2 regions of the Bordetella genomosp. 10 genome follow, and region 2 is predicted to be linked to the other one. Evidence: riboswitches for the same ligand, from Rfam matches in the RefSeq annotation. Region 2 holds a riboswitch; the other holds the start of a gene.

Region 1 (15,729 bases), 340 kb from region 2:
GGCGACGCGGTCGGCCAGTTCCTCGATGCCCAGGCGCGCCAGGATGGCGCGCGACCTGGCCACCGCCTCGCGCTCCGCGCGCCGCGCCGACGGCGCGCCGAGCGCGGTGCGCCAGAAGGCGTGCGGAATGGCGAGCTCGAGGCCGGTCAGCACGTTTTCCAGCACGGTCATCTCGCGCAGGATGCCGTTGTTCTGGAACGTGCGCCGGATGCCCAGCGCGGCAATGGCGTCGGGCGCCCGGTCCAGCAGGGACTGGCCCTTGTACGAGATCAGTCCCGAAGCCGGCCGCACGAAACCGGTGATGGCGTTGAACACCGTCGTCTTGCCGGCGCCGTTGGGCCCCATCATGGTGAAGACCTCGCCCTGCTCCACCTGGAACGACAGGTCGTTGACGGCGGTCAGGCCCGCGAAGCGCACCGTCATGTTCTCGACACGCAGCATGGGGCTACTCCTGGTACAGGCGCTCGCGCGCGCCCGGGATGCGGTCGGCGATCAGCCCGCCGATGCCGCGCGGCATCAGGAACAGCACCGCCATCAGCAGCAGGCTGAACACGATTTCCTCCAGGCCGGGAAAGTTGCGCAGCAGCTCCGGCGCGCCGGTCAGCAGCACGGCGCCGACGATGGAGCCGGCCAGGCTGCCCAGCCCGCCTATCATGACGATGGCGAAATGCATCAGCATCTGCGACAGGCCGAAGGTATCCGGCGAGACCCGTCCATTGAGCAAGGCGTACAGGCCGCCCGCCAGGCCGACGACCAGGCCGCTCCAGGCAAAGGCCACCACCTTGATGCGCAGCACCGCCACCCCGGTGGAGGCCGCCGCGGCTTCGTTGTTGCGCACCGCGACGAAGGCGCGCCCGATGCGCGATTTCACGAGGCAGCGGGTGGTGCCCAGGCCCAGCAGCACCACGAACAGGAAGACATAGTATTTGCCGGTCTCGTTCATGGCGCGGCCGAACAGCGCCACCTGCGGCACGTTGAAACCGCTGGCGCCATAGGTCAGGCCGTCGGCATGCACATATATCCAACGCATCAACTCGCCGAAGGCCAGGGTGACGATCGCCAGGTAGTAGCCACGCACGCGCAGGGCCGGCAGCCCGACGACCACGCCCGCCAGACCGCCGACCGCCGCGCAGACCGCCAGGGCCAGGGGATAAGGCAGCCCCAGGTGCGCCATCGACAGGCCCGCCGCGTAGGCGCCGATGCCGAAGAACGCGGCGTTGGCGAAGGCCAACTGGCCCAGGTAGCCGATCACCACATTGAAGCCGATGGCCGCCAGGCTGTACACCAGCATGGTGTTGACCACGAATTGCACATAGTTGTTCACGGCCAGCGGCAAGGCCAGCAGCAGCGCCAGCGCGGCCAGCCAGGGCAGCCTTCTCGTCCAGCGTCGTTCAGCCACGATCGCGTCTCCAGTTCCCAAGCAATCCTTGCGGACGGATCAGCAGCACGATGATGATGACCACATAGGCGGTGATTTCCACCAGCGCGCTGGATACATAGCCGCCCGCCAGGTTTTCCAGCACGCCCAGCGTGACCCCGCCCACCACCGCGCCCGGCAGCGAGCCGAATCCCCCCAGCGTCATGGCCGCGAAGCCGCGCACCAGCATGTGGCCGCCCATGTCCGGGTACACGAGGGTATTGGGCGCGATCAGGATGCCCGCCAGGGCGCCCATGGCCGCGCCCGCGCCCCACATCAGGTTGCGCAGCAAGGGCACGTTGATGCCGGACAGCGACGCGCCGCGCGGCGTCTCGGACGCGGCCTCCACCACCTTGCCCAGCTCCGTCTTCTGGAAGAACAGGAAGGACGTCGCCACGACCGCCAGCACCACGGCCATGATCAGCATGTCCTGCGGCGTCAGGACCACGTCGCCGAAGAACACCGGGTCGCCCGCCATCAAGGGCGGCAGCGCCACGACCTCCCGTCCGTAGAAGAAGCGCGCGATGCCCTTGAACAGGTAGGACAGCGCCACCGTCATCATGGCCAGGCTGATGTGCGGCGCGTGCTGCAGCGGCCGCATCAGCCCGCGCTCCACCGCCATGCCCGCCACGAACAGCAGGCACAGGGAAAACAGCAGGCTCAAGCCATAGCCCCAGCCCAGAGTCTGCAAGGGCACGAGCACCGCGAAGGCCCCGAGCATGAAGAACTCGCCATGGCAGAAATTGACCACGGTGGTGGAGCGGAAGAGGATGGTCATCCCCAGGGCGATGAGCGCATAGACGCATCCCACCGCGATGCCGCTGACGATCAGTTGCGCGAGCATGATGGCTAGTCGTCCGCGTGGCGCTCAATGACCGGCGGGATAGGCGGAGACGATGGTGGGCTTGCCGTCCTTCATGTAGATCATCTTCCCCTGCTTGATGCCCGCATGGTCCTGGGCCGTGAAGGTCAGGGGGCCCGACTGGATGCCTGGATCGAAATCATGCAGCTTGTCCAGCTCCGCCATGAACTTCTCGCGGGTCAGGTCCGGGCCGGCGTTCTTCAGCGCCTGCACGATCGCCAGCGCGCCCGTCATGCCCATGAAGCTCAAGGTCTCGACGGGATCCTTGGGATGGGCGGCGACGTAGATGTCCTTCCACTTCTTGAAGCCCGCGGAATCCAGCGTGGCCGACAAGGGATAGAACACATACAGATCCCGGGTCGCCGCCGGATTGCCGACACGCTTGACCATGTCCTCCAGCGACACGCCCTGCGTCGCGATGGTCGGCGCCTTGATGCCGTACTTGTTGGCGTCGCGCAGGTAGATCGTCAGCTCGGGCGGATACAGAATCGCCAGCACGGCGTCCGGCTTGGCGGCGCGCAGGCGCAGCAACTGCGAGGTGGCGTCGGTGCTGCCGCGTTCCAGGTAGACCGTCTCCACGGGCTCCAGGCCCCTGGCCTTCAACGCCGCGATGGCCGGCACGATGTGCGACTTGCCCCATTCGTCCGAGTGGCTGATGATGGCCACGCGCTTGGCGCCGGGCTTGGTCAGCGCGAAATCCACCATCGATTTCGCCACCGTGGCGGTGGTCGCGATCGGATGGTAGATATTGGCCTGGAAAGGCGTGGAGATATCCGTGCTGGCCGCGCCCAGGACCATGAAGGGCAGGTCGGGATGATTCTTCAGTTCCGGCTTGATCGCCATCACGGTGCCGCTGCACCAGCCGCCGTGGATCATGAAGACCCGGTCCTGCGCGATCAGCTTCTTGGTGGCCGCGATGGTCTTGTTGGGATCGCAGGCGTCGTCCTCGACCACCACCTCGATCTTGCGGCCGTTGATGCCGCCGTTGTCGTTGACGTTCTTGTAGATCGCCGTCGCCCCCAGCAGCGGCAGCGAGCCCACGGCCGTCGATCCCGTCAACGGGCCGAACATGCCGATGCGTATGGTGTCCTTGGTGACGCCCGGGACGTCGGCGGCGTGGCCGGCGAGCGGCAAGAGCGCGAACGCCGCCACCGCCAGGCGATGGCGCAGGTGTTTACCTAGCATGATTGTCTCCTTGTCGATTCTTGTGTCGTTTTTACTGTCGCTGTTACCGTCGTCTTTGCCTGGCCTGGCTGGCCTGGCTCGCGGCCGCCGCGCCGGACAGGCGTCCGAACACCGCCCCGCGCAACACGGACGTCGCGCCCGTGTAGGTTCCGTAGTACAGCCCCACGGTCTCGCCGGCGGCATACAGGCCGGGAATCGGATCGCCATCCGTATTGAGCACCTGGCCGTGGGTATTCACCTTCAGCCCGCCGAAGGTAAAGCAGTTGCCGCAGATGATCGGGTAGGCCATGTAGGGCGCCCGGTCGATGGGCCGGGCCCAGTTGGACTTGCGCGGCCGGTAGCCCTCGCTCGTGGCCAGGCCGTCGGTCCGCAAGGGATCGAACGCGCCGTCGCCGCAGGCGCCGTTGTAGGCATCGAGCGTGGCCCGCAGGCCGGCGGCATCCACGTCCAGCGCCACGGCCAGTTCCGCCACGCTCCCGGCGCGCACCGGCGGCTGGTCAGAACGCACGCAACTGCGCCAATTGGGCACGTCGTCGATGCGCGCATCGAACACCGCCCAGGCGATGCCGTCGGGCTGTTCGTGAATGACGCGCGTGATCGATTCGTAGGTCGCGTCCACGGTCGCGGGCGCCTCGTCGATGAAACGCTCGCCGCGCTTGTTCACCAGCACGCCGTAGTTGAAGACCAGCACGATGGGCTCGGGCGCGCCGGAGCGCGGATCGAGGGGTTCGGCGTGGAACTGGCCGAAATCCCCGGACGGCGCCGCGCCCGCGCTCAAGGCCATGCGCAGGCCCTCGCCCTTGTTGTAGTAGCCGCCGCGCGCCACCGGACGGAGATAACGCGCGCGCGGCCCCAGGTACTGCGTCAGCATTTCCGGGTTGCCCTCGAAGCCGCCGCAGGCCAGCACCGTGGCCGGCGCGCGCAGCGCGAAGGGAAGCCCGTCCGGGCCGGTCGCCCTGACGCCGGCGATGGCGCCGTCTTCATTGCGCAGGAATTCGCGCGCCGTCGTGCGGTAGAAGAAATCCGCGCCGTTCTTTTCGGCCCAGGCCGCCAGCGCCTCGACCAGCGCCAGGCCGCCGCCCACCGGCCCCATGCGGCTGGTGCAGGTCGTGATGAAATAACCCGGCAGGAAATCGAAGCGCACGCCGAAGGTCTTGAGCCAGGCGATCGCCTTGCCGGCGTTGTCGGCGAAGGTGGAGATCAGCTCGGGATCGGCGAAACCCAGCACCTTGACGATGGACGACCAGTTCTCGTAGGCGCCGGCGGCCTCGGACACCAGCTCCGGGTCCAGATAGTGCCCGGCGTTCTCGGCGAAGTGCGATTCGAAATCGTCGGCGACCTCCGATTCGCTTTTCATGCGCATCATGGCTTCGGTCCAACGCGTATTGCCACCCCGGTCCTCCAGCGGCGCGCGCTCGAGGATCGCCACGCGCGCGCCGGCCTGCATGGCGGTGACCGCGGCGCTCAATCCCGCGATGCCGCAACCGACCACGACGACGTCGTAGTCCCGGCTTTTGTTCTTGCTGTCTGTCTCGCTCATTGGTATACCCTCCTGTCGCTACGCCATCCCCCCCGGCGGCGTTATCGGTCAGTATTTGCGCACAAAAGGATTCGGCATATCCAGGTCGGAGGACATCCACACGCTCTTGACCTCCATGTACTCCTTCACCGATTCGAAGCCCCCTTCGCGTCCCAGGCCGCTGTCCTTGTATCCGCCGAACGGCGTCATGTAGCTGGTCGAGCGGTAATTATTGATCCACACCGTGCCGGCGCGCAGCTTTTCCGACATCAGCATGGCGCGATGCAGGCTCTTGGTCCAGACGCCGGCGGCCAGGCCGAAGCGGATGTCGTTGCCGATGCGGATGGCGTCGGCCTCGTCCTTGAACTTCAGCACCGCCAGCACCGGCCCGAACACCTCTTCCTGCGCGATGCGCATGTCGTTCCTCACGTCCGCGAAGATGGTCGGCTCGACGAACTGGCCCGCGCCGTATTCCGCCCCCGACAACGCGCGGCCGCCGGTCACGCAGCGCGCGCCTTCCTGCTTGGCGATGTCGATGTACTGCAGCACCTTTTCGTACTGCGGCCGCGTGGCCACGGGCCCGATCTGCGTATCGGCCTTCTTCGGATCGCCGATCTTGGCCGAGCGGGTGATTTTCTCGATCCTGGCCAGGAATTCGTCGTGGATGGACTCCTGGAGCAACAGGCGCGAGCCCGCCATGCAGGTCTGGCCGCCGGCCGAGAAAATGCCGGTGATGACCCCATTGGCCGCGCGGTCCAGATCGGCGTCGTCGAACACGATGTTGGGCGACTTGCCGCCCAGCTCCAGCGACACGCGCTTCAGGCCCTCGGCCGCCGTCGCGTACACGCGCCGGCCCGCCGCGTCGCCGCCGGTGAAGGCGACCCGGCCGACGTCCGGATGTCGGATCAGCGGCTCGCCGACTTCGGCGCCGTAGCCCGTCAGGACGTTGATGACCCCGGGCGGGAAGCCCACTTCCCTGGCCATCTCGGCCAGCACCAGCAGGGAAGCCGGCGTGAACTCCGAGGGCTTGCAGACGATGGTATTGCCCGCGCACAGCGCCGGCCCCAGCTTCCAGGCCGTCAGCAGAAGCGAGGAATTCCATGGGGTAATGCTGGCCACCACGCCGATCGGCTCGTAGCGCACGGTGTTGAACACGCCCGGCTTGTCCATCGGCACGACGTGTCCCTGGATTTTGTCCGCCAGGCCGCCGTAATAGTAGAAATACTTGGCGCAATACTTCACCTGGCCCAGCACTTCGCTCATCAGCTTGCCGTTGTCCCGGCTTTCCACTTCCGCCAGGCGCTGCGCCTCGCGCTCGACCCGCTCGCCCAGCTTGTAGATCAGGCGGCCGCGATCGCTGGCCGACATGCGCGACCAGGGCCCCTCCTCGAAGGCCGCCTTGGCGGCGGCCACGGCCCGATTCACGTCCGCCGCCCGGGCGCGCGGCACTTGCGCCCAGGGCTTGCCGCTGAACGGGTCGTCCGTCTCGAAGCACTCGCCGGCCTCGGCGTCCACCCATTCGTTGTCGATGAAAAGTTTGAAGTGCTCCATTTGCCCCGACCCTCTTCAATTGCGGTTATCGAATCAGTTCGTCGATTATGATCAGGTGGTCACAGGGACGGAACTGAGGAATCATCAGCAATAGATGCGGTTTCGTCATCGATCCGGCCCGGAGGGAGGAGACCCCCATGAAGCGCAAGATCCCGAGCACCGTGGCGCTGTCCATCTTCGAAGCGGCGGCGCGCCACGAGAACTTCGCCCGCGCGGCCGACGAGCTCTGCCTGTCCGAAAGCGCGGTCAGCCGCCAGATCGCCGCCCTGGAAACCTACCTGGACGCCCGGCTATTCACCCGCGTGGGACGGCAGGTGGTCCTGAACGACGCCGGCCGCTACTACGCCAACCGCATCGCGCCGCACCTGGAGGAGATCGAGCTCCACACCCAGACGTTGATGGCCAATCGCGGCGCCGGCGGCATACTCGAACTGGCGGTCATCCCGACCTTCTCCAGCCGCTGGCTGCTGCCGCGCCTGCATGAATTCCGCGCCCTGCATCCCGACATCACCCTCAACTTCAGCGAGAAGCCCGAGCCCTTCCTGTTTCGCGGCACGCATCTCGACGCGGCCCTGCATTTCGACCATCCCGCCTGGACCGGCGTGGTCAAGCTCGATCTCTTCGACGAAGAAGTGGTGCCGGTGCTGAGTCCGCGCCACTACAGCCTGGACGCGCTGAACGATCCGGCCGATCTCGGACGCCTCACCCTGCTGCACAAGGCCGGCAAGAACGACGTGTGGCGGCGCTGGTTCGAAACCGCCGGCGTGCGCGACGAGCGCGCCCTGCGCGGCATGCGCTTCGAGCTGTATTCGATGGTCATCGAGGCGGCCTGCGCGGGCCTGGGCGTGGGCCTGGTGCCGCGCTTCTATGTGGAACGCGAACTCAAGAGCGGCGATCTCGCCATTCCGTTCGACATCGCGGTCAAGCATGCCAAGCGCTATTGCCTGGTGTATCCCGAATACAAGAAGGAATCGCCGGCCGTCATCGCCTTCCGCGACTGGGTGGCGGGATTGGCGCGGCGGTTCTTGCGCGAGCATTCGGCGGGCCTGCCGTCGCTGCCCGCCCCGGGCGCCGATGCGCTCAGTGGTCCTTGCGATTCATCGCTTCGAATTTCTGCGTGATGAAATCCACGAAGACGCGCACGCGCGCCGGCAAGAGTCGGGAGGTCGTCACGATATACAGCGGCACGGGTTCGAGTTCCCAGTCGGGAAGCACCCGCTGGATGCGGCCGGTCCGCTCCAGCACGACGCCGTGCGTCTGGCCGAGCAGGCCGATGCCCATGTCCTGCGCGACGAGCTCGCGGATGACCCCGCGGCTGTTGGTCACCATGAGCGGCGTTGGCTTGACCCACTCGGTCGCCTCCCCATTCTTCAACACCCATCCCCTGACGGGATCCGGTTCCGGCGTGAACAGGCACTGATGCTTCATCAGGTCGGCGGGCGTCTCGGGGTGCCCGTAACGGGCCAGGTAGGCCTTGGACGCATAGAGCCGCCAGTTCAGCATGATCACGCGCCGGGCCACCAGGCGCGCCGTCGGCGGCGGCTCCCCGATGAAGATACTGGCGTCGAACCGCTCCCCCGCGAGATCCGGCAGGCCGGCGGTCAGGCAAAGGTCGAAAACGATCTGCGGGTAGGCCTCGCGGAACTGCGCGAACAGGGTGTCGACGAAGTAGACCGCGAAATCGCCCGGCATGCTGACCCGCAACTGGCCGGAGGGCGTGGAGTTCTCGCTGCCCAGTTCGGTGTTCACCGCGTAGGCCAGCCGCAGGAAGTCGTTGATCTGCGCCACGTAGCGCGCGCCCGTCTCGGTGAGCGTGACGCGGCGCGTGCTGCGGTTGAGCAACTGCACGCGCAGCTCCGCCTCGAACTCGGTGATGCGCCGCGACAAGGTCGACGTCGGGACGCCGGTCACCTCGGACGCCTTGGTGAAGCTGCCCGCCTTGGCGACTTCCGCGAACAGCGCCATGTCCCGCAGGCGATCGATCTCTTTCATCATGACTGCGAATCTCCCCTGCTCAGGTCCTGGCCTTGCTGTCGCTATACGCCTGGGCGCTGGCCTGGAGCCGGCGCAGCACCTTCACCGCGATATCGATTTCGCCGACCGGGATGTCGCTCAGCAGTTCCGCGCGCAACTGCTGCATGGCGTCGCCGAGTTCCTGCGCCAGCGCATCGCCCTCGGGAGAAAGCACGACGCTCTTGCTGCGGCGGTTGTCCTTGTGTTCCGTGCGCAACAGGACGCCCATCTCCTCGCCCTGGTCCAGGACGCGGACCATGGCCGCGGCGTTGATCCCGATCTCCTCGGCCAACAGCTTCTGCTGGGCGCTGCCGCCATGCCGCTTCAGGTACAGGACCACCAGCCCCAGCGACATGGAGAAGCCATAGTGGGACAGCACCGTCGTGGCCGCGCCCACCCAGGCGCGCCGCGCCGGCTGGACGGCGGCGGTCAACGATCTCATCAACTGGTCTTTGTTTGCGTGCATGGTATGTTGTTCGCCGGAAAGATGCGGAAAAACGGAGGAATAAGCCACCCAGGGCAAGGCGTTGGATCGATTATACATTTACAAGGCAACAGTTCACAAGTAAACTGTTCACTTGTCATGAAATCCATGGCGCCCTTTTCCCGGATCGGGGGTGGATAGGCCACTAGCCCGGATCCTCACGCTCAAAGACATCGCCGCAATGAAATTCTCCGCCGCCCGCGCCCGCGCCCTGACGCTCCGGCATCTGCGCAAGGATTTCTTCCCATGGGCCATCGCGCTCGCCGTGGGAATCGACTACTTCGACAACACCCTGTTCGGCACTTTCACCAGCTATATCGCGGGCGGCATCAATGCCTCTCCCGACGAACTCGTGTGGTCGTCCACGGCATACGCCACGGCATCGGTGCTGGGCATCGTGCAGCAGCAATGGCTGGCCGAGCGCCTGGGCTATCGCCGCTATCTCAGCATCTGCCTGCTGATGTTCGCCTTGGGCTCGCTGGCGGCCTCGTTGAGCGAATCGTCGCTCGAACTCGCCCTCGCGCGCGGTTTCCAGGGGTATTTCATCGGCCCGATGCTGGGCACCTGCCGCATCATGCTGCAAATGTGCTTCACGCCGCAGCAGCGCCCCGTGGCGACCCGCATCTTCCTGCTCAACATCCTGGTGGCAAGCGCGTCGGCGCCCTTGATAGGCGGGTACCTGGTCGCCTATTTCGACTGGCGCGCCCTCTTCATCTTCCCCACCATCGTGGGCGCCATACTGGCCGCATTCGCCTTTCTCATCGTCCCGCACGTCGGAAAGCTGCGCCCGGAACTCCGCAGCGCGACGCACCTGTGGCCGTACCTGGTCTTTGCCTGCGCCCTGGGCGGATTGCAGATCGTCGCGCAGCAGGTCCGCTTCGAGATTTTCAGCAGCTCGCCGATGTTTACGCTGCTGACGGTGGCCGGCGTCGCGGCGCTCGTCTGGGTGGCCCGGCAGCAATGGCGCCATCCGCGCCCCCTGCTGCGCCTGCACGCGCTGCGCGAAGGCCCCTACCGCATGGGGATGCTGCTGTACTCGTGCTATTACATGCTGACCAACGCCATCGGCTACCTGGTCGCGCGCATGATCCAGGGCGGCTATGGCTACCCCGTGGAGAACGCCGGCCGCCTGATGGGCCTGACGTCGTTCGGGTCGGTGGTCATGGCGCTTCTCTATTTCCGCTACGCGAAGCTGGTCCCCAGCAAGAAACTGCTGATCGTCCCCGGCTTCGTGATGGCCGCCGCGGTCTGTCTATGGATGAGCCTGCTGCCGCCCGACGCCAGCACCGGGTGGCTGCTGCCGCCGCTGATCGTCCGCGGCTTCCTGCTGATGTTCATCGCCCTGCCGACCGCCAGCGTCGCGTTCCAGATTTTTTCCAACGACGAATTCAATCACGGCTACCGCTTCAAGAACATCGTCAAGCAGTTGTCGTACTCCTTGTCCACGGCGGTCGTGATCATTCTCGAACAGCACCGGATCGCCGTCCACCAGACGACCCTGACCGAATTCGCCAACCCCTCGAACCCCGTCTTCAACACCACGGCGCAAACCATGGTCCGCACCTTCGAGGGGCGCGGCTACGATCCCGCCACCGCGGGGCATCTCGTCCTCGAATGGTTGAACGGCGTCATCGCCCACCAGGCGACTTTCCTGAGCCTGCTCGACGGCTTCGACGTCATGATCGTCCTGGCGATCATCGCCGGACTGCTCGCCATGCTGCAACGCCAGATACGCTGACCGCAAGCAGCGTCTCCCGATGAGCGACGGCGATGGCGCGCCATCGCGGGCTGCGGGCTGCGGGCTTGACCCGGTGCGCGGCAAGCCTCGGCGTTCAGGCCGGGGAAGAATAGCGCGGACGCCGTAGGCGTCCTTTGCTGCGGTCAGCGTGGCGTCTGCTGCTGCTCGATGTACTGCCGGATGATCTCGATAGGCGCACCACCGCAGCTTCCGGCGAAGTAGGACGGCGACCACAGCGCACCGCCCCATAGCTTCTTGCGGATGCTCGGGTAGTTCTTCTTGCGGATCATGCGGCTGGAAACACCTTTCAGGCTGTTCACCAGCGCCGACACGGCCACTTTCGGCGGATAGTTCACCAACAGGTGAACGTGATCGTCCTCACCGTCGAACGCCACCAGTTCCGCCTCGAAGTCGGCACAGACGCTGGTGAAGATGCTGTGCAGGTCGTCCAAGATGTTCTTGGTGAACACCTCGCGGCGGTATTTAGTCACGAAGACCAAATGGACGTGCATCAGAAAAACGCAGTGCCGTCCGTGTCGAATATCGTTGTCATTGAGCATAGGCCAAGAGTATGATTCAGCCATGCAACGACTTCAAGCCTGCAAGTTTGCGCTACGCCCAGACGGTCGGCAGGAGCGGCAAATGCGCCGCTTCGCTGGCTCGTGCCGGGTCGTGTTCAACGAGGCGTTGTCATTGCAGAAGGCGCGTTACGAGGCGGGCAAGAAGAAACTTGGCTACGCCGGGTTGTGCAAGGAACTCACAGCATGGCGCAACGGTGCGCTGCTGCCCTCGGGGCGCACCGCCCCTTGGCTGGCCGATGGGCCGGTACACACACAGCAACAGACGCTCAAGGATTTGGAGCGGGCCTACACCAACTTCTTCGCCAAGCGGGCCGACTTCCCGCGCTTCAAGAAGAAGGGTCAGTCCGACAGCCTCCGCTACCCCGATCCGAAGCAGATCAAGCTCGATCAGGGCAATTCCCGCGTCTTCCTGCCCAAGCTGGGCTGGCTGCGCTATCGCAACAGCCGGGATGTGCTGGGTGCGGTGAAGAATGTCACCGTGAGCCTGTCTTGCGGCAAGTGGTTCGTCAGCATTCAGACCGAACGCGAGTTCGAGCAGCCCGTACCCAACGGTGGCGCGGTTGGCATCGACATGGGTATCGCCCGGTTCGCCACGCTCTCGGACGGCACGTTCTACGCGCCACTCAACAGTTTCAAGCGGCATGAGACTGCTTTGCGCAAGGCGCAGCAGGCAATGAGCCGCAAGACCAGGTTCAGCAACAACTGGAACAAGGCGAGAGCCCGTGTCCAGCGCATCCATACCCGCATCGGTAACGCTCGCCGCGACTTCCTGCACAAGACCACGACCACGATCAGCCAAAACCACGCGATAGTGTGCGTCGAGGACTTGCAGGTGCGGAATATGTCCAGGTCAGCGGCAGGCACGGCAGATGCGCCGGGAAGAAACGTGCGGGCCAAGTCCGGCCTGAACAAGTCCATCCTCGATCAGGGCTGGTTCGAGTTCCGCCGCCAACTGGATTACAAGCTGGCGTGCAACGGCGGGCATCTCATCGCCGTGCCGCCGCAGAACACGAGCCGCACCTGTCCGTGCTGCGGCCATGTATCGGCGGAGAACCGGCAGACGCAAGAGCGGTTCGCGTGCGTCGAATGTGGCTTCGAGGAAAATGCCGATTTGGTCGGCGCGATCAATGTTCTCAGGGCGGGGCACGCCCGTTGCGCCTGTGAAGTGAGCGGTGCGGTTATGCCGCCAGCAACAGGAACCCACCGAAGCGACTCATCCCGGCTCGATGCCGGGTTGAGCACCGTAGGAATCTCCCGACTTTAGGCGGGGGAGGATGTCAAGAACGTATCGGCGTTACTTATCGTTCCACCCAGGGGATGGAGTTCCCCTTCAATTGCCGCTCTGGCTGATGACTCCTACCGTGCTCATACCCAAGGTCATCCCTATCGACTTCTTCGCAGCCTGGAGCCACCGTCATGGATGAAGCAAGAAACAATGCCCTGATCCACCTCTACAAGAACAACGTAGAGCTATTCCAGAAGCTTACCGACCTGATGGACCGGTCGGGACGGCAATGGACCGAGCAGCAGCGAAAACACCTGCGCGCCGCGATCGCGGACACGGAGATGGAGCTGATGGAATTGCTCTCGGTCGCCGATACGTCGACGCTCGTCGCCACGCAGGCGCGGATCGTCCAGCGCCACTGGGAAGGACGCCAGCGCCTGCTCCAGGATCTGTTGCAGGACATCGCGTCGGGATCGGAGATGAAAGGCGAGCTGATGGCCGCGCTCACCGAGTGGTACCAGGGCGTACTGGGCATGGGCGCCGCCGACATGACGCCCATCACCGCCCCGTGGATCGCCTACCTGAACCAGTTCTCATCGCTGATGCCGCGCGCGCCGGAAGATGCCGGCGGCAAACGGCCTTCGCGGGGGAAGTGAAGCGCGGCGGGGGCGATGCCGCCCCCGCCACGTTCACCCCTCGAACTTGTCCAGGACCGCGCCCGTACTCGCGCTCGACACGTTGAAGGCGAATTTCGCCTGGACGCCCCGCGCGTATCGCGGCGCGGGCGGCGTCCACTTGCGCCGGCGCGCGTCGAGCTCGGCCTGCGGCACGTTCAATTCCAATAGCAAGGCGTTGGCATCGATCGTGATCGAATCGCCTTCCTCGACCAAAGCGATATTGCCGCCCACGGCCGCCTCGGGCGCCACGTGCCCCACCACCATGCCCCAGGTGCCGCCGGAAAACCTGCCGTCCGTGACCAGCCCCACGCTCTCGCCCAGGCCGGCGCCGATCAGCGCGCTGGTGGGCGCCAGCATCTCGGGCATGCCGGGACCGCCCTTCGGACCCAGGTAGCGCAGCACCATCACGTCTCCGGGCCGGATCCTGCCTTCGAGTATGGCCTGCAAGGCGGACTGCTCGTCGTCGAACACCCGGGCCGGCCCCGTCATCGCGGGATTCTTCAAGCCGGATATCTTGGCGACCGAGCCTTCCAGGCTGAGATTGCCCTTCAGGATCGCCAGATGCCCTTCCGCATAGACGGGATCGTCGACGGCGTGAATGACGGCCTGGTCCGCGGCCGGGCGATCGGGGACGTCCTTCAAGACTTCCTCGACCGTCTTGCCCGTGATCGTCATGCAATCTCCGTGCAGCAGGCCGGCGTTGAGCAACAGCTTCATCACCTGCGGGATGCCGCCGGCGCGATGCAGGTCGACGGCGAGGTAGGCGCCGCTCGGCTTCATGTCGCAGAGCACCGGCGTGCGTTGCCGGATGCGCTCGAAATCGTCGATGCCGAACGCCACCTCGGCGGCATGGGCGATGGCCAGCAGGTGCAGCACGGCATTGGTCGATCCCCCCGTCGCCATGACCACGGCCACGGCATTCTCCAGCGACTTCCGGGTGACGATGTCGCGCGGCTTCAGGCCGTCGCGCACGGCCTGCAACAACACCCTGGCCGACTCGCGCGCCGACTCGCGTTTCTCGTCATGCGGATTGGCCATGGTCGACGAATACGGCAGCGACATGCCCATGGCCTCGATGGCGCTGGACATGGTGTTGGCGGTATACATGCCGCCGCAGGAACCCGTTCCCGGAATGGCCTTGCGTTCGATGGCGGCCAGGTCGTCGTCGCTGAGCATGCCCGCGGCGTTCTGTCCCACGGCCTCGAAGACGCTGACGATGTTCAGCTCCTTGCCTTTCCAATGGCCGGGCAGGATGGTGCCGCCGTATACGTAGATGGCCGGGACGTTGGCCCGCAGGATGCCCATCATGCCGCCCGGCATGTTCTTGTCGCAGCCGCCGACCACCACCACGCCGTCCATCCATTGCGCCTGCACGCAGGTCTCGATGCAATCCGCGATGACTTCCCGGCTGACGAGGCTGTACTTCATGCCCTCGGTCCCCATGGCCATGCCGTCGGCCACCGTGGGCGTGCCGAATACCTGGGCATTTCCGCCGGCCGCCTCGATGCCTTCGATGGCCGCGTCGGCCAAGGGCTGGAGGCCCGAATTACAGGGGGTAATGGTGCTGTGGCCATTGGCCACGCCGATCATGGGTTTGGCGAAATCGGTGTACTTGTACCCCATCGCGTAATACATCGACCGGTTCGGGGCGCGCGACTTGCCCTCGGTGATGTTCGCGCTGCGCGCATTGGCTTTTTTCTGTGTCATGGTCCACCCCATTGCGCGGGTGCCGGGACGAACCCCTACCCACGCCCGCTTATGGCGATTCGTAGGAGTCATCAGCCAAAATGGCGCTTGTAAGGGGGAACCCCATCCCCACGCGAACAATAAATAATACGCCTGTGCGGGTCAATAGGCGGGTCAATAGGCGGGATGCCGTGGCGGCGGCCGGACCGGACTTCATGGTGCTACCATTTTCACGCGATACGCATCAGCAGGAAGCGCCGCCGGCGCCTTGCCGGCGGCGCCGCATCTTCGTCATCGAGCGTGCATGGATTCCTCACCCCTCGCCGAACGCTTGCCGCCCATGCGCCTGCGGGCGCGCGACTATCTGCTGTCGCGCCAGTCGCCGGAAGGGGGGTTTTGCGCCTATCGCGGCTATTACGTCGAAGAGCCGAATCTTGCCGATACCTGGCGCGGCGTCAGCGCATGGCGCCTGCTGACCGGCGAAGCGCTGCCGCAACGCGACCGGCACGCGGCCTTTCTCGCCCGCACCGGCATTGCCCCGCAAGCGATTTCGCTCTACCAGCGCGTGCGCGCGTTCCAGGCGCTGCGCCGCGCGGACCCGTCGCCCGCGCAAGTGCGCGACGCCGTGGCGGCATTGCCGCTATCGCTGCCGCAAGGACCGGTCCCGTCGCTCCAGGCGCCGCTGCGCCAGCTCAGGCAGACCCTTTGGCTCAAGCGCCATTTCGGCCTGGACGATACGCAGGCCGACGAAGCCGCCGTTGATTTCCTGCGGCAATGGCAGGCCGGGAATG
Region 2 (15,729 bases):
ACTGGTGGCTGACGAACAGCACCTTGATGCGCCGGCTCAACAGGGCGTCGACGATCTGCCGCGCGATCTCCGCCCCTTCGCGCTCGTTGGTGGCGGCGAACGACTCGTTGAACAGGACCAGCGCGTCGCCGGCGATGAGATCCACGATCTGGCTCATGCGCTTGAGCTCCTCGTCGAACTTGCCGCTTTCCATGCCGGCGTCTTCCTCGCGCTTGTAGTGCGTGTAGATGCCGTTGCACAGGTTGGCGCTGAAGGCGGCGGCCGTGACGAACATGCCCGACTGCATCATCAGTTGCGCCGCGCCGATGCCGCGCAGGAAGGAGGATTTGCCCCCCTGGTTCGCGCCGGTGATGATGACCAGGTCGCGGCCGTCGGCGGCGAGGTCGTTGGCCACGACCTTGCGGCCGAGCTTGAGCACCAGGGCCAGGTCCGCGAGCCCGTTGAAGGCGAGGCGGCGTTCGTCCTGGGGCAGGGGCCGGGGCATGCATACCGGCTGGCCTTCGGCCATCAGGCGTTCGTGCAGGTTGATGCAGCCGATGTAGAAGGCCAGTTCGGTGCGTAGCATCATGAAGAAGCTCATGATGTGCTCCGCCGATTGCGCCACGGCGTTGGCCACCGGGTCGATGCCGCGGTCGCCCAGCTCCGACAGGGCCCGCGCGCCCGCCTCGTCGCGCGGCGACAGCGTGTAGTGCTGGGGCGGCAGGCGGCGGTCGAACAGCCGCCGTATCCAGCCGCGCGTGTCGGGGTTGGGCGTGCGGATCACGTAGTCGCGTCCCTTGTTCCCCTGGCCGATGCGCGCGCTCATGACGAAGCCATGGGAGAACTTCAAGGTCTTCAGGTGCTGCTGCACCAGGGCGATATAGTCGTCGGAAAGCTCCGCCTCCAGCATCGAGAACAGGCGGCGCAGTCCCTCGGACTGGAAGTTGACGCCGCCCTCGGCGGCCAGCATGCGGACCTGCCGCAGCAGGGGAATGATGTTGCCGACGAAGTCGACCGCGCCGTGCAGCACCCCCGAGGCATGGTGCAGCGAAAGCCCCCAGTATCCTTTCTTGCGCACTTCCTGCGCGCTGGTGGCCAGCGTGTACAGGTCGCGGATGAACTGCGGGTGCGCCAGGGCGTCGGCCAGGACCTGCTGCCGGTGGCGGATGGTCTCGGCGTCGCTGCGCGTCGCGCCCAGCAGCGCGGCGCGGCAGACGTCCAGCACGAGCTCGTCGTCGGCGGCCATCGTCTCCAGCATGCCGTGCAGCTCCAGGTCGTCGAGCAGGTCGCGGCCGTTCAGCGGCAAGGGGCGGCGCGGATCGAAATCGCGGTCGTGGTGCATGAGATAGGCTTTCATGAGGCGATGCGCTCCCGGATTCGATCGAAGGTCAATCCATACTTGGCGGCCAGGGACAGGGCATAGGCCATGCCTTCGGCCGGCCCGCGCACGACCTTGAAGGTGCGCTGCGTCGGCTGCGCCGGGTTCACGGTGCTGATCATGCTCACCACCCGGCCGTCGCGCGAGGCCACTTCGTCGATGAAGGTGACCCACACGCCGATGAGGTCCAGCGCCATGGCCCGCTCCAGGACGCGCTGGCTCAGGAAAAGCGCGTCGGCCAGCGTCGTCGAGGTGAAGATCTCGTTCATGATGACGATGCTCGACGGCGTGGCCTCGTCCAGGATGCGGCGGATGCGCATGAGGTCGTCCTGCAGCTTGCCGCTGAGCGTGCCGATGTCTTCCTGGGGCTCGAAGTGCGTGAAGATGCGGTCGCACAGGTAGAGCGTGGCCGACGTGGCCGGCACCGGACAGCCCAGCGCGGCCAGGTAGTGCAACTGGCCGAACATGCGGGCGAACGTGGTCTTGCCGCCCTGGTTGGGCCCCGTCACCACGATCATGCGTTCGCCGTGCTCGAGCGCCATGTCGTTGCGGACCACGCGCTTGCCGGCGGTCAGCAGCGCCCATCCCAGCGCCAGGTCGAAGCCGTCGACGCAGCGCACCGTCTTGTCGGTGGAGATTTCCGGGTAGCAGAAGCCGTGGTCGATGGTCTCGAAGCGGGCGATCAGCTCCCGGTAGGCCAGGTAGAACTGGACCTCGCGGTCGAAACGCGTGACGGTGGTGTCCTGGAAATCCTGGTGGCCGGCCTCGAATTCGGCCAGGCGCGCGAATATGGCGGGGTTGAGCTGCGCCACGAACTCCAGCACCTGGGACTCGATATGGTTCATGTCGGGATAGTCGCGAAACTCCACCCGGTAGTCCTTGACCTCGCCCTGGCGGAATTTCTCGAAGACCGAGGCGATGACCTGGCTGTAGTCCTGCTCGTCCTCGTAGTTGCGCACGATGAAGGTGGGGCCGTCGATCTGGACCGTATAGGCGACGCCGTCCAGGTCGTTGAGCACCTGCTGCGCCGTGCCGTGCAGGCCGGTGAAGGCGGGCGAGGCGAGATAGCCGTCCAGGTAGTCCCGCAGGCCCAGCAGCGCGTGCGAGCGCAGCGCCGCGGATTCGAGCGAGTCGAACAGCGTGAGCGCGGCCTTGCAGTAGCGCAGCACCGTCTCGACGAACCAGCGCTGGCGTTGCAGGGGATGGTAGAGCTTGGCGGTCTGTTCGGCGTGCGTGCGCATCTGCCGCATGGCCTCGGTGAACCGCTCCAGGTCGTTGACCAGCGAGGCGTCCTCCATGTCGCGGAAGACCTCGTGGCGATAGGCGATGTCCTCGCGGCTGTGCAGGGGAGCGTGGAAGAAGGGCGCCAGGTCGTACTGCTCGCGCGGCGAGATGGCGTGGCGCACCGCCTGGTCCAGATTCAGGTCGCCGAAAAATTCGGGCGCCGGGGGCGGCGCGGCCCATACCGCATCCGCCGCGGCCGGGTCCTGGAAGAGCACGCTGTAGTACGGCATTCAGGCCTCCTGTTCCTGCCGCGCCGCGTCGGCCGGACGCGCGCGCGCGAGGATCGGTGCACCAAGGCGGGGCGGCAAGAATGCGCAAGCCGCGATGCTGATCCGGGGCCCAAGGGGAGAGGAGGGGGGAGAAACATGCCCACACCGGCCCCTCGGGGGCGATGTAGGCATCATCAGCCGACCGGCTGACGGCGCCGGGAGGCGGTTAACGGAGGAATGCCATCTCCGTCCATCCGAGTGTAGCAATGTGCCGACAGTCGCGCCAGCCAAGGGCGGCGCGCCGCCCGCGCGAATTGTCAGCGCCGGGCAATTTTGCTAAAGTCTCGCGTCTTTCCGGAGATGGCATTCCTCCGTCAACCGCCGCGGTCCTTCATACGCGGCTGATGATGCCTACAGGTCCCTGATCGCCTCAGGGCTGTGGGCAACTTTTGCGTCTCGCAGTCCGGTGGTCAGGTGCGCAAGGCACCCTACACATGATCACATGCGACACTCATCCAAATTCGAACAACTGGATCTCCTGCCCTACGCGGGCAAATGGCTGGTCATCTCCTTTCTCGTCGCCTGCCTGGCAGGCAGCGCCTCCGCCGTCTTCCTGCATGCCCTGAACTGGGCGACGGCCACCCGCGAAGCGCACCGCGCGCTCATCTGGCTGCTTCCGGTGGCCGGCTTCGTCGTCGGGTGGTGCTACCTGCGGATGGGCCGGCCGGTCGAGGCGGGAAACAACCTCATCATCGACGAAATCCACGACCCCAAGAAAACCATCCCTTTGCGCATGGTGCCGCTGGTCTTCGGCGGCACCGTCATCTCCCACCTGTTCGGCGCGTCGGTCGGCCGTGAAGGCACCGCGGTGCAGATGGGCGGCGCGCTCGCCGACCAGCTCACCCGCATGCTGCGCCTGCGCCCCGAGGATCGCCGCATCATGCTCATGGCGGGCATCGCGGCGGGCTTTTCCTCGGTCTTCGGCACGCCGCTGGCGGGGGCCATCTTCGGACTCGAAGTGCTGGCCATCGGCAGGATGCGCTACGACGCCCTGTTCCCGTGCTTCGTCGCCGCCATCGCGGCGGACCAGATCGGGCTGCTGTGGGGCGTGGAGCACACCCACTACGTCGTCACCCAGGTCGTGCCCGTGGGCCTGGCGAGCATGCTGGGCGTCGTCGTCGCCGGCATCCTGTTCGGCGTGATCGGCATGGTGTTCGCCAACAGCGCGCACGCGCTGGGCGCCTTCATGAAACGGCACGTGCCCTATGCGCCGCTGCGCCCCTTCCTCGGCGGCCTCGTCGTCGCGGTGGCGGTGTGGGCGCTCGGCGCGGACCGCTACATCGGGCTGGGCATACCGACCATCGTCGAGGCCTTCCAGCACCCGCTGTCGTCCTGGGACTTCCTGGGCAAGCTGGCGTTCACGGTGACTTCGCTGGGGACCGGCTTCAAGGGCGGCGAGGTGACCCCGCTGTTCTACATCGGCGCGACCTTCGGCAATGCGCTGGCGCCGCTGCTGCACCTGCCGTATTCGATGCTGGCGGGCCTGGGCTTCGTGGCCGTGTTCGCGGGCGCCGCCAACACGCCCATCGCCACCATCGTGATGGCCATCGAGCTGTTCGGCCCGTCGATCGCGCCCTTCGCCGCCGTGGCCTGCATCGCCGCCTATCACTTTTCCGGCCATACGGGTATCTACCACGCCCAGCGGGTGGGACACGCCAAGCACCGGATGCTGCCCGAGGGGCTGCGCATTTCCGAACTGGCCGCCTATCGCAAGACCCTCGGCAAGCAAGCCGTGGTTCCCGCCGAAAAATAAATCCTCGACTTTCACTGACATCATGACGAACGATCACGCCGCGCTGCGGCTCTATTTCCCCAATTCCGCCCGCGCCACCGCCACCCGCTTCTGGCACCACCTGAGCGCGCCCGCCCTGGCCCACCATTTGCTGGTCGCCGCCAAGAAGTCGGGCATCAGCCAGGCCGTGCTGCACACCATCCACGCCGGCTATCTGCAAGGACAGAAGATCACGCACCATCATCCCGAGGTCGTTGCCATGCGGCATCCCCAATGCGTCGAACTGGTCGACAGCGAGACCGTGCTGCGCAAGTTCCTGCGCGACCATGCCGCCGAACTGCACAAGGTGAAGGCGGTGTTGCTGAAGTGCGAGCTGCCCCTGATCCACGGCGTGAACGAGCACGCGGCGAACGCGGCGGCCGCCTGACTCCTATTACTCCTGGAGGTGACCGATGAAAGGCTACCAGTTGGTTTTCTATACCCAGCAAGACCGCCGCCATGGCAAGACGCCGCTGGCCGAATGGCTGTTGACGTTCGCGCGCGAACACGGCGCGCTGGGCGGCACGATGTTCAGCGCGGCGGAGGGTTTCGGGCAAGACGGCCGGATCCATTCCGCGCATTTCTTCGAACTCGCCGACCAGCCGGTGGGCGTGACGGTGGCCATCGCCGAGGACAAGGGCGACGCGTTCATCGCCGCGCTGGAGCAGGAAGACATCGACGTCTTCTTCGTGAAGACGGCGGTCGAGTTCGGCCGGATGGGGAAGGGCGAAAAATAAGGCCGGCGCGCCCGGCGCCTAGCGTGGCTTGTCCGGGGCGGGCGCGCCGGTCTTCCCGATCAGGGCGCCCGGGCGCGCCGGGGCCAGGTTGGAGCAGACCAGGCCGGCCGCGATGGCGGCGATGCCGGCCGCATGCCAGGCATGCAGCCGTTCGTGCAGCAGCAGGGCGGACAGCACGACGCCGAAGACGGGAATCAGGTGGATGCTCAGGCCGGCGCGCGCCGGCCCGAAGTGCTGCACGGCCCGCGTGTAGAGAAGATAGGCCCCCACCGACGGGAAGATGCCCACATAGGCCAGGGCCGCGCCGCTGGCCAGGGTCCATTCGGTGCGCGTGCCGCCCGCGCGTTCGGCCAGCCAGAAAGGCAGCAGCACGAGGATGGCGACGGCGATCTGCGTGGCCGTCAGGCCCAGGCGGTCCAGTTCGGGCGGCAACTGCCGCAGCCACAGGGTGTAGAAGGCGAAGCAGACCATGGCGACGAGCAGGATGCCGTCGCCCGGGACCAGGGACACCTGCCGCCATTGCGTCCACTGCCCCTGCAGCACCAGCGTGAGCACGCCGGCGAAGGACAGCGCCAGCCCCACGCCCTGGCCGAGCGTGAGGCGCTGCCGGTAGAACACCGCGCCGGCCAGCACGATCAGCAGCGGAATCAGGGAGTTGAGCAGCAGGCCGTTGCTGGCGGTGGTGGTGTGCAGGCCGACGTAGACCAGCGAGCTGAACGCCGCCACGCCGGTCACGGCGGTGCCGAGGATCAGCCAGCGATGCGCCAGGTAGCGCCTGGCGTCGCGGCGCATGCCGCGCCACGCGAAGGGCAGCAGGCAGGCCAGCGCGATCAGCCAGCGGCCCAGCGCCAGCGTCATCGGCGTGACGGCATCGCGCATCGCCCGGCCCGCGATGAAGTTGCCCGCCCAGAACAGCGACGGCAGCAGCAGGGCGGCCCAGGGCAGGAGGCGCGTGGCCAGGGAGGAATCGGGTCGGGACATGGCGGTCGGGAAGGCGGGAATCCGCTATTGTCCAACAAGCGGAGGCCGGCCGCGGGGAGGGCTTCCGTCGATGCGCTTGGCGGGGGCTTGCCGGCCCGGAATCTGTCTTGAAGCTGAAAAATGGTCCACGAGGCCAAGCGCTCCCCAGGCAACGCGCGTCAAGCGTGACATCTTGTGAATCGTGGTTGCTGCATTGCAGCAAATCCGATTTAATGGGCTGATTCCGCATGTACCCAGGTTGATCGTGACCCGAAACAAATCGTCCGCGCTGTTTTTCTCCGCCGTCCGCAAGATGGCGCGCCTGCAGCGCACGGCCTGGCGCCTGGCGCCGCACGCGCTGTTCAAGGAGGTGATGCGGCAGTCCTCGGCCTCGGCTTCCCAGGCGAGCGCCAAGGCCGCCAGGAAACGCGCGTCCGTGGACAAGGCGGCCGCCGGCGCCGGGCCGGAGTTCGACGCCGCCGCGTTCGCGGGGACGTGGAAGACGCGCGTGTATCGAACGCCTCCCGTCCCCGGCGTATGGCCGGTGCGCCTGTCCTATTTCGTCTACGCGCCGCCGCGATTGCGCAAGGGATGCCCGGTGCTGGTGATGTTGCACGGCTGCGAGCAGACCGCCCGGGATTTCGCGGTGGGGACGCGCATGCACCGCGTGGCGGATCGCGAAGGGCTGCTGCTGGTCTATCCGCAGCAATCGCGGCGCGGGCAGCACAACCGCTGCTGGCACTGGTACCAGCCGGACTCCGCCCATGGCTACGCGGAAGCGGACGCCATTGCCGGCATCGCGGCCGCCGCGGTGGCGGACTACCAGGCCGACCCCGCTCGCGTGTACATCGCCGGCCTGTCCGCCGGCGCGGGCATGGCGGCGCTGACGGCCTTGCGGCATCCGGACCTGTTCGCCGCCGTGGGCATGCACTCGGGTGCCGCGCTGGGCGGCGCGCACAACGCCGGCCAGGGCTTGCGCGTGATGCGCCACGGCGCCGAGGCGACGCCGGACCAGGCCATGGCCTCCCTCATGGTGGATCGCGAGACGTTTCCCGGCATGCCCGCCATCATCCTGCAGGGGGATGACGACGTGGTGGTGGACAAGCGCAACGGACACCAGTTGTTCGAGCAGATGGCGTGGGTCAACGGCATGGACGCCGGCGGCGACGATGCCGCTCCGTCCCAGGAAAAGGACGCCGGCAGCGCCCGCCGCTATCTGCGCATGGACGCGCCGAGCCGGCGCGGGCCCGTCGTGAGCCTGTGCGAAGTGCCCGGGTTGGGCCACGCCTGGAGCGGCGGCGACGGCCGCATACGCTTCCATTCCAGGCAGGGGCCCAATGCCTCGCTGCTGATGTGGCGGTTTTTCAAGGGGCGCAAGCGCGCGGGCTAGCGCCGTGTTGCGGAGGGGCGCGCCCATGAGCGCGCCTTCGCACGCAATGGGGGCGTCGCGGATCCGCGCGATGGCTTCGGCTGTCGCCGCGGCTCGCGAGCGGGCGGGGCGGTAAGATGGAGGCCCTTTGTTGCTGGCGGAAGAACGCGATGCAGGTGCTGGTTGACGCGGACGCCTGTCCCGGCGTCGTCAAGGAAATATTGTTTCGCGCCGCGCGGCGGGTCGAGGTGTGCGTCACGCTGGTGGCGAACCAGTACCTGCGCACGCCGCCTTCGCCTTTCATCAAGGCGGTGCAGGTGCCGGCGGGCTTCGACGTGGCGGACGCCCGCATCGTCGAGATGGCGGGGCCGGGCGATCTCATCATCACGGCCGACATTCCCCTGGCCGCCGCCGCGCTCGACAAGCAGGCCCACGTGCTGGACCCGCGCGGAAACTGGTTCACGCGTGAAAACATACAGGAGCGCCTGACGATGCGGGACGTGATGGATCAACTGCGCAGCGCGGGCGTGGAGACGGGCGGGCCTTCCTCGTACTCGCAGCAGGACGGCAGGGCGTTCGCCGGGCAACTGGACCGCTTCCTCGCGCGGCACGCCAGGCGGCCCGGCGCCGCTTGAGCGGCGTCTGATCGACATTCGAGCGTCATTCGAACGTCATTCGAGCGTTGCGATGGGCGCGCGGCAGGCGACCCACTACGCGATGCCGGCGTCGTGAGGGGTGCCGCTATCGTCGCCCGCGTCCTTTGACCGCTTTGCCGCGCTTGCCGGTGAACGGGTCCAATGCCCGGCCCTGGCCGTCGTCGGGATCGCCCAGCCCCAGGGGCCTGGACAACGGTATTTTCTCTTGCGCGGCATCGGCGCGCTTGCCCGTCCGCGAGGCCTTGGGAAGCGCGGCGGCCCCGCCGCGCCGCCTGGGCCTGGGCTCGACGCCGATCCGTTCGTCGCGGGCCAGCACCAGCGCCGTCGTCCGCCGGGCGGTGTGCTCGAACTCGGGATCGGATTCCGGGACGTAGAGCCACTTGCCGAGCACCGGATGCCGGCGCAGGGCCGGCAATTCCTCGACGAGCGCCGCATGGCGGTCTTGCGAGGTGCATACGAGCAGGCCATCCCAGGGTGCGCCGCGGTCCGCGGCGACCAGGCACAGCAGGCCGTCGACGTAGGCGGCCAGGCAGCCGAACATGGGTTTGGACAGGTAGGTCTCCTCGCCTTCGAAGACGTCGAAAACCCAGGCGAGCGAATTGGAGGCCGGCGCCATGGAAGAACTCCTTTCTTGCAATCGGGGGCGGCGCGCCGGGCCGCCGTCAAGCCCGCAGGCGCGCTTCCTGCAAATCTATTCCCTTCACCATCTCGCGCGCCATTTCGTCCGACAGCTTGCCGTGGCGCGCCATGCGGTAAAGCTCGCCGCGCGAAGCAGCCAGCGCGGCGAGCCGCATCTGGCGTTCGATTTCCTGCTGCAGCTTGATGACCTCCGGCTCCACCTCCTGGTCCCGGCCGCCGGTGGCGCGTTGCTGGATGCTGTTCATCAGGCGGGTGGCCACTTCCGTATAGATCGTGGGATCGGTCTGGGGATTCTTGATCGTCAGCTCGTGCGCCGTGGCCTCGATGCTCTTTAGCGCGGCTTCCCGCGCCGCCGCGTTGGCCAGGTCTTCCTGGCGATGGTGCTCTCCTTCTTCCGGCACGTCCAGCCCGCGCAGCAGGCGCGGCAGGCCGATGCTGGCCGTGAGCAGCGAGACGATGATGACGGTGGCGGCCAGGAAGATGGCGAGGTCGCGGGCGGGGAAGGGCTCGCCGCTGTCCACCACGAAGGGCAGCGTCAGCACGCCCGCCAGCGTAATGGCGCCGCGCACGCCGGCCAGCGATACCGCCAGCATGAGCCGTATGCTGGGCTGCGGCGCCAGGGTGCCCCGGCGCGCGGCGATCCGGCGGCCGATGGCCAGCGAGAGCCACACCCAGCCGAACCGCAAGGCCGCCAGCGCCACGTTGATGGCCAGCGCGTAGGCCAGCAGCCACCAGGGATTCAGGTGTCCGGTGTCCCGCACCACGCCGACGGCGCCGTTGAAGATGGCGGGCAGTTGTTCGCCCAATAGGACGAACATGATGCCGTTGAGCGTGAACTGCAGCATGTTCCACACGGCATTGCGCTGGATGCGCGTGATGGCCATGGCCTTGCCGGACAGCTCCACGTAGCTCATGGCCACGCCGGCGGCCACCGCGGCAAGGATGCCCGAGGCCCCGATGTGCTCGGCCAGTTCGTAGGCGCCGAAAGGAATGATCAGGCTGAGCAGGATCTCGGAGCCCGGCTCCTCGCCGAAGTTGCGGGTGAACAGGTTCTTGGCGGCGGTCACCAGGATCGTGAAGATCGCGCCGGCCGCCAGGCCGCCGATGGCCACCCACAGGAAGGACACGGCGGCCGAACCCAGGGAGAAGCTGCCCGATACGGCCGCCATGACCGCGAAGCGGAAGGCGACCAGGCCGCTGGCGTCGTTCAGCAGCGACTCGCCTTCGAGCACGTGCATGACGCGCTTGGGGATGGCGACCCGCTGCGTGATGGCCGACACCGCCACCGGATCCGTGGGCGAGACGATGGCCGCCAGCGCGAAGGCCACCGGCAAGGGCATGGCCGGAATCATCCAGTGGATGAAGTAGCCGACGCCCAGCACCGTGATGAACACCAGGCCGAACGCCAGTTCGAGGATGGAGTACTTGTCGCGCAGCACGCCTTCCTTCGGAATGCGCCAGCCGTCGAGAAACAGCAAGGGGGGCAGGAACAGCAGGAAGAAGACTTCCGGGTCGAGCCGCACGCCGTGATCGGAAAAACTGGAGATCAGGGCGCCAAGGGCGATCTGCACCAGCGGCAAGGGCACGGCTACCGGTAGTACCCGGACCACCATGCCGCTGACCAGCACGGCGGCGAACATCGCCAGGGTGATCCCGATTGCTTCCATAACTTCCATCCTTCCGCTGGGTTTCGTGTGTTTTCCGGGGCTATCTTCTCACGATAGGGCGCTCCCCCTTGCCGGGCAGGGGGAAGGAAGGAAGTTTACCTTTACCGTCCGGCGCGGCCGTCCGTTCTCCCGGTCAGTCGCTGCTGGCGCGCCAGGCGCCTTCCGCGTTCTTGCAGAACAGGAATTGCCAGTGCTCCCGCGCGGATTGTTGCGAGACCTCGGCCGACATCAGGCGGCAGCGTCCTTCCCGCGTCGTATTGCTGGGCGTCAGCGTCACGGTCACCGGGCCGCCGCGCATGCGCTTCGTATGGCTGGTCCACGTGGTGGCGGCGCCGTCGGGCGAGTCGTTCAGCGATTGCGCCACCGTCTTCTCGAACTGCGGCCACTCCTGCGCGGGGATGCGGGCGACGATGGTGTTGTTCATGAAGGCCACGCCCGCGGCATGGGCCGCGGGTCCGCAGGCCAGGGCGAACACGAGCGAGGGAAGGACACGGGAAATGCGCATACGGATCTCCTTGTTGGGACGGGCTGTCGGCACGGACGATAAAAGACGGGAGTCGCCGGCCCCCGCCAGTTGCCGATTATGTCAAGATTGCCGCCGTTTTGTATTTCGCGCGCGCTGGCCGCCATGCATCGGGTTTGCGCCGGATTCACGCGCGCGTCGTTCGGCTACCGGCGCACCACCGGCGCGGGCAGGCCTTCGATCATGACGTTGACGCAGGCCGGCAGGCCGCAGCCGCGCGCCTGCGCCAGCGCCGGCGTGACCGCTTCCGCCATCGTCACCAGGCTGCCGTGGCCGCCGAAGGCTTGCGTGACGAGGTCGTAGCGCGTGGGGAGCAGCTCGCAGCCCACGGTGCGTTCCGGCCCGTACTCGCGTAGCTGGATCTGGTATTCCGCGTTCCAGCGCGCGTCGTTGCCGACGACGGCGATGAAGGGCAGGCGGTAGCGCACGGCGGTGTCGATCTCCGCCGCGTGAAAGCCGAAGGTGCCGTCGCCCAGCACCGCCACGACCGGCGCGCCCGGGCGCGCCAGGCTGGCCGCCGCCGCGAAGGGCAGCGCCGCGCCGATGGAGCCGGCGACGCCGTTGAATACCTTGTCCGGCGCGTGCAGGATGGCTTGCGCCCACTGTCCGATTTCGCCGCCGTCCGCCACCAGCACGGCGTTCGGGTGGCGATCCAGCAGGGCCTGGACGGGCGCCAGCGCCTGGTAGGGATGCAGGCGTCCCTGTTGCTTCGCCGTCGCCGTGGCCCAGGCGGCGGGACGGTAGGCGAGGGCGGCGCGCACGTCGGCGGTCCAGGCCGCATGGCGCGGCGTGTAGCCGGCGCAGGCGTCGCGCAGCGCCGCCAGCGCCGTGCCGTGGTCGGCCTGCGCGGTCAGCCCCAGGCGCTCGCCGACCGCGCGGCGGCTGCGTTCGAATTCGACGGCGTCCGCATCGATCTGCAGGAAGGCGCAGGCGGCCGCGATGGCGGGAGCCGCGCCGAATTTCAGGGTGAAGTCCAGGCGCTTGCCGAGCAGCAGGATGCAATCGGCCTGCGCCAGGATTTCGGCGAAAGCGCCCAGCGCGGGGTCGGCGACGCCGCGCGGGCTTTGCATGCCGATGACGGGAATGCCGCAGGCCGCCTCCAGCGCGTTGGCCGCTTGCTGGTCCGCGCCGCGCATGGCCGCGGGACCGGTCAGGATCAGGGGGCGCCGCGCTTGCGCGAGGGTATCCAGGACGGCGCGCGCGGTATCCGCGGGCAGCGCCTGGGCAAGGGGCGCGGCAAGGCCGGCGCCGGTCTGCTCGGGCAGCGGCTGCGTACAGGCGGCCTCCAGCGCGTCCGTCGGCAGGCTCAGGTGCACCGGACCGGGGCGGCCGGAACCTGCCAGGCGCAGCGCCCGCAGCATGTCCGCCGGCAGGCTGTCGGCGCTGGCGGCCAGCGTGGCGGCCTTGGCCAGGGGCGCCGCGATATCGGTCTGGCGCATTTCCTGGAAGGCGCCCATGCCCAGTTGCGCGTGCGGCGCGTGGCCGGACAGCAGCACCACGGGCGACTCGGCCATGCTGGCGGTATAGAGGGCGGACACCGCATTGGCATGGCCCGGGCCGCCCGTCACCAGGGCCACGCCGGGTTCGCCGGTCAGCCGGGCCCAGGCGTCGGCCATATGGACGGCCGCGGCTTCATGGCGCGTATGCAGCAATTCGATGCCGGCGTCCAGGCAGGCGTCGAATACCGGCATGATGTGATTGCCGGACAGCGTGAACAAGCGCCTGACGCCGGCCGCGGCCAGCGTGGACGCCAGCGCCGCGGCGCCATTGCGAGGGACGGACATGAGGCGGTCTCCTGTTGTTGATTCTTGGGCGCGCGGCGCGCGCCGGCGCCGGTGAGGCCATGCCGCTATTGTGCCTGCGCCGGCCGCATCCGTCAGGGGCGCGGCCTGTCGCACGTCGCGCGTTCCGGCGGCGGGATGCGGCGCTGCGCGGGACTTCATGCCGGCATTTCCGCTTGGCGCCGGACCGGATTTCTCCTGCCTCTCCAACGATTTCTCCCTTCGACTTGCACGCGTTAAAAAAACCGTGCTATAGTCGCGTTCTTGCTTGAACGCGGACACGAAAACAAATCGGGTACGCAAATGTTCCGGCAAGGCGGTGAGAAAAAGCCGCGCAGCGATTTGCAGCGAGTGTGAAATACACGAGCTACCCGCAAAAAGTTGTGCTAAAATCTTTCTTCTTTACCAAAGCGCCCGTAGCTCAGTTGGATAGAGTACTTGGCTACGAACCAAGGGGTCGTGGGTTCGAATCCTGCCGGGCGCGCCAAATTCCACCGTGTCGTATAGCGGTCAAAGCGGCTTGAAGGTTTATCCTTCAAGCCGCTTTTCGTTTTGTTTTCGTTTTTCTTCTTTCGTTTTCCGGCACTTGTTGATGCATTGCGCCGGCGCGCGGCGGTGGGCCACGGGCGGGCAAGAAACAGGAGATAGGAATGGCGTTGCGGTTCGGTCCGGTTCTGTTGAGTCTCGCTGCCACGTTTGCAGCCGCGTCTTCGCTGTCCGCGCAGGCCGCGGCCGGCAGGAAGCCCGATATCAAGCTCAATCCGGATGCCCGGATGAAATACGAGATCACGGCCACCGTCAGCGATCCCTCGCTGGCGTTCGAACCGGTCCAGGGCTATGCCGATTATGTCGTGGACACGCCGAATTGCGTGCCCTTGACCCGCTTCACGGGCGCGACCATCGTTCCCGAGTACCGCGCGCCGATCGAACTGCGTCGCGTCGCGCCGAACACCTACCGCGGGGAGCTGGTCTTCGACCTGCCCAAGGACGAGGATTATTACGGCCAGGGCGTGTGCCACTGGACCCTGGTGGCCGTCAGCGCCGACCTCCATCGCCACAAGGTGAACTTCTCGCCCGCGCTGTACAAGGACAAGCTGCTCGCCACCGGCAAGGTGGTGCGCTATTTTTCGAAGAAGTCGTATGCCGCCGACGAGATGGAGCGCATCGACATCGGCGAACAGGATGCGGCGCAGTACCAGGACCCGGGCAACGTCTTCAGCATCAGCGTGCAGGCCCGGAAGCTGTTCTGAAAGGCGCCGGGCCTGAGTCTCGTGAGTGATGAGAGGTCCCGGCGCCGCGTCGGTTCAAAGCCGAACCGACATCCGGCTCAAGTCAAATTCAAGCCAGATCGAAGCGATCCAGGTTCATCACCTTGACCCAGGCCTTGACGAAGTCGTCGACGAACTTCTTCTCCGCGTCCGCGCTGGCATAGACCTCGCACAAGGCGCGCAGGCGGGAGTCGGCGCCGAAGACCAGGTCGACGCGCGTGCCCGTCCATTTGGCCTGGCCCGTCTTGCGGTCGCGGCCTTCGAAGACGTCGCGGGCCGGCGACCGGGGTTTCCATGCCGTGCCCATGTCGAGCAGGTTGCGGAAGAAGTCGTTGGACAGCGCGCCCGGACGGTCGGTGAACGCGCCATGCGTTTCCGCGCCGGCCTGGACGCCCAGGACCCGCAGGCCGCCGACGAGGACGGTCATCTCGGGGGCCGTCAGCGTCAGCAGTTGCGCGCGATCGATCAACAGATGCTCCGCCGGGATCCGCACGCGCGGATGGACATAGTTGCGGAAGCCGTCGGCGGCCGGCCGCATGGCATCGATCGATTGGACGTCGGTCTGCGCCTGCGAGGCATCGGTGCGGCCCGGCGCGAACGGCACGGACACGCGATGGCCGGCCTTCTCGGCCGCCTGTTCCACGCCGGTACAGCCCGCCAGCACGATCAGGTCGGCGAGCGAAATCTTCTTGCCCGATGGCGCCGAGGCCGCGTTGTTGAATTCCCGCTGCACGCCTTCCAGCGCCGCCAGCACCCTGGCCAGTTGCTCGGGCCGGTTCACTTCCCAGTCCTTCTGCGGCGCCAGGCGGATGCGCGCGCCGTTGGCCCCGCCCCGCTTGTCCGAACCGCGGAAGGTGGAGGCCGAGGCCCAGGCCGTGGAGATCAGTTCCGTCGCGGACAGTCCGGTCGCGGCGATCTTCTGCTTCAGGGCGGCGATGTCCTTGTCGTCGACCAGCGGATGATCGACGGCGGGCACGGGATCCTGCCAGACCAGTTCCTCGGCCGGCACTTCGGGACCCAGGTAGCGCGAACGCGGGCCCATGTCGCGGTGGGTCAGCTTGAACCAGGCGCGGGCGAAGGCGTCGGCGAACGCGTCGGGGTTCTCCATGAACCGGCGCGAGATCTTTTCGTAGGCCGGGTCGAAGCGCAGCGACAGGTCGGTGGTGAGCATCGTCGGCAACAGCTTCTTCGACGGATCGTGCGCATGCGGGATGTCCGCCTTGGCGTTCTTGGCTACCCACTGGTGCGCGCCGGCGGGGCTCTTGGTCAGCTCCCACTCGTGGCCGAACAGGTTGGCGAAGAAGCCCATGCCCCATCGGGTGGGCGTCGAGGTCCAGGTGACTTCCAGGCCGCTGGTGATGGTGTCGGCGCCCTTGCCGGTGCCGAACTTGTTGTGCCAGCCCAGGCCCTGGAGCTCCAGGTCGGCGGCTTCGGGTTCGGCGCCGACG

The links. A riboswitch is a leader RNA that binds a small molecule or an ion and turns the genes downstream of it on or off. The one in region 2 is predicted to bind fluoride.
Region 1: it holds a riboswitch for fluoride, as region 2 does, so the genes downstream of both, CAL29_RS22565 (hypothetical protein) here and CAL29_RS21100 (voltage-gated chloride channel family protein) in region 2, are expected to answer to the same signal.

The regions. Positions count from the first base shown of each region.
Region 1 covers NZ_NEVM01000005.1:1,431,162-1,446,890, forward strand. The annotation lists gene CAL29_RS22505 (ABC transporter ATP-binding protein) at 1-441, opposite strand, end outside; gene CAL29_RS22510 (branched-chain amino acid ABC transporter permease) at 446-1,399, opposite strand; gene CAL29_RS22515 (branched-chain amino acid ABC transporter permease) at 1,392-2,261, opposite strand; gene CAL29_RS22520 (ABC transporter substrate-binding protein) at 2,286-3,464, opposite strand; gene CAL29_RS22525 (FAD-dependent oxidoreductase) at 3,508-5,004, opposite strand; gene CAL29_RS22530 (aldehyde dehydrogenase) at 5,053-6,534, opposite strand; gene CAL29_RS22535 (LysR substrate-binding domain-containing protein) at 6,672-7,655, shown strand; gene CAL29_RS22540 (LysR family transcriptional regulator) at 7,615-8,529, opposite strand; gene CAL29_RS22545 (MarR family winged helix-turn-helix transcriptional regulator) at 8,549-9,013, opposite strand; gene CAL29_RS22550 (MFS transporter) at 9,213-10,769, shown strand; gene tnpA (IS200/IS605 family transposase) at 10,913-11,329, opposite strand; gene CAL29_RS22560 (RNA-guided endonuclease InsQ/TnpB family protein) at 11,352-12,614, shown strand; fluoride riboswitch at 12,655-12,716, shown strand; gene CAL29_RS22565 (hypothetical protein) at 12,767-13,231, shown strand; gene ilvD (dihydroxy-acid dehydratase) at 13,265-14,959, opposite strand; fluoride riboswitch at 15,015-15,078, opposite strand; gene CAL29_RS22575 (prenyltransferase/squalene oxidase repeat-containing protein) at 15,243-15,729, shown strand, end outside.
Region 2 covers NZ_NEVM01000005.1:1,086,674-1,102,402, reverse strand. The annotation lists gene CAL29_RS21110 (MutS-related protein) at 1-1,336, opposite strand, end outside; gene CAL29_RS21105 (MutS-related protein) at 1,333-2,871, opposite strand; fluoride riboswitch at 3,029-3,107, opposite strand; fluoride riboswitch at 3,198-3,271, shown strand; gene CAL29_RS21100 (voltage-gated chloride channel family protein) at 3,353-4,663, shown strand; gene CAL29_RS21095 (DUF190 domain-containing protein) at 4,686-5,069, shown strand; gene CAL29_RS21090 (DUF190 domain-containing protein) at 5,095-5,418, shown strand; gene CAL29_RS21085 (DMT family transporter) at 5,437-6,399, opposite strand; gene CAL29_RS21080 (extracellular catalytic domain type 1 short-chain-length polyhydroxyalkanoate depolymerase) at 6,644-7,768, shown strand; gene CAL29_RS21075 (YaiI/YqxD family protein) at 7,918-8,382, shown strand; partial or broken gene CAL29_RS21070 (hypothetical protein) at 8,645-9,019, opposite strand; gene CAL29_RS21065 (Na+/H+ antiporter) at 9,066-10,709, opposite strand; gene CAL29_RS21060 (hypothetical protein) at 10,843-11,214, opposite strand; gene CAL29_RS21055 (thiamine pyrophosphate-binding protein) at 11,379-13,016, opposite strand; tRNA gene CAL29_RS21050 (tRNA-Arg) at 13,424-13,500, shown strand; gene CAL29_RS21045 (hypothetical protein) at 13,664-14,263, shown strand; gene katG (catalase/peroxidase HPI) at 14,352-15,729, opposite strand, start outside.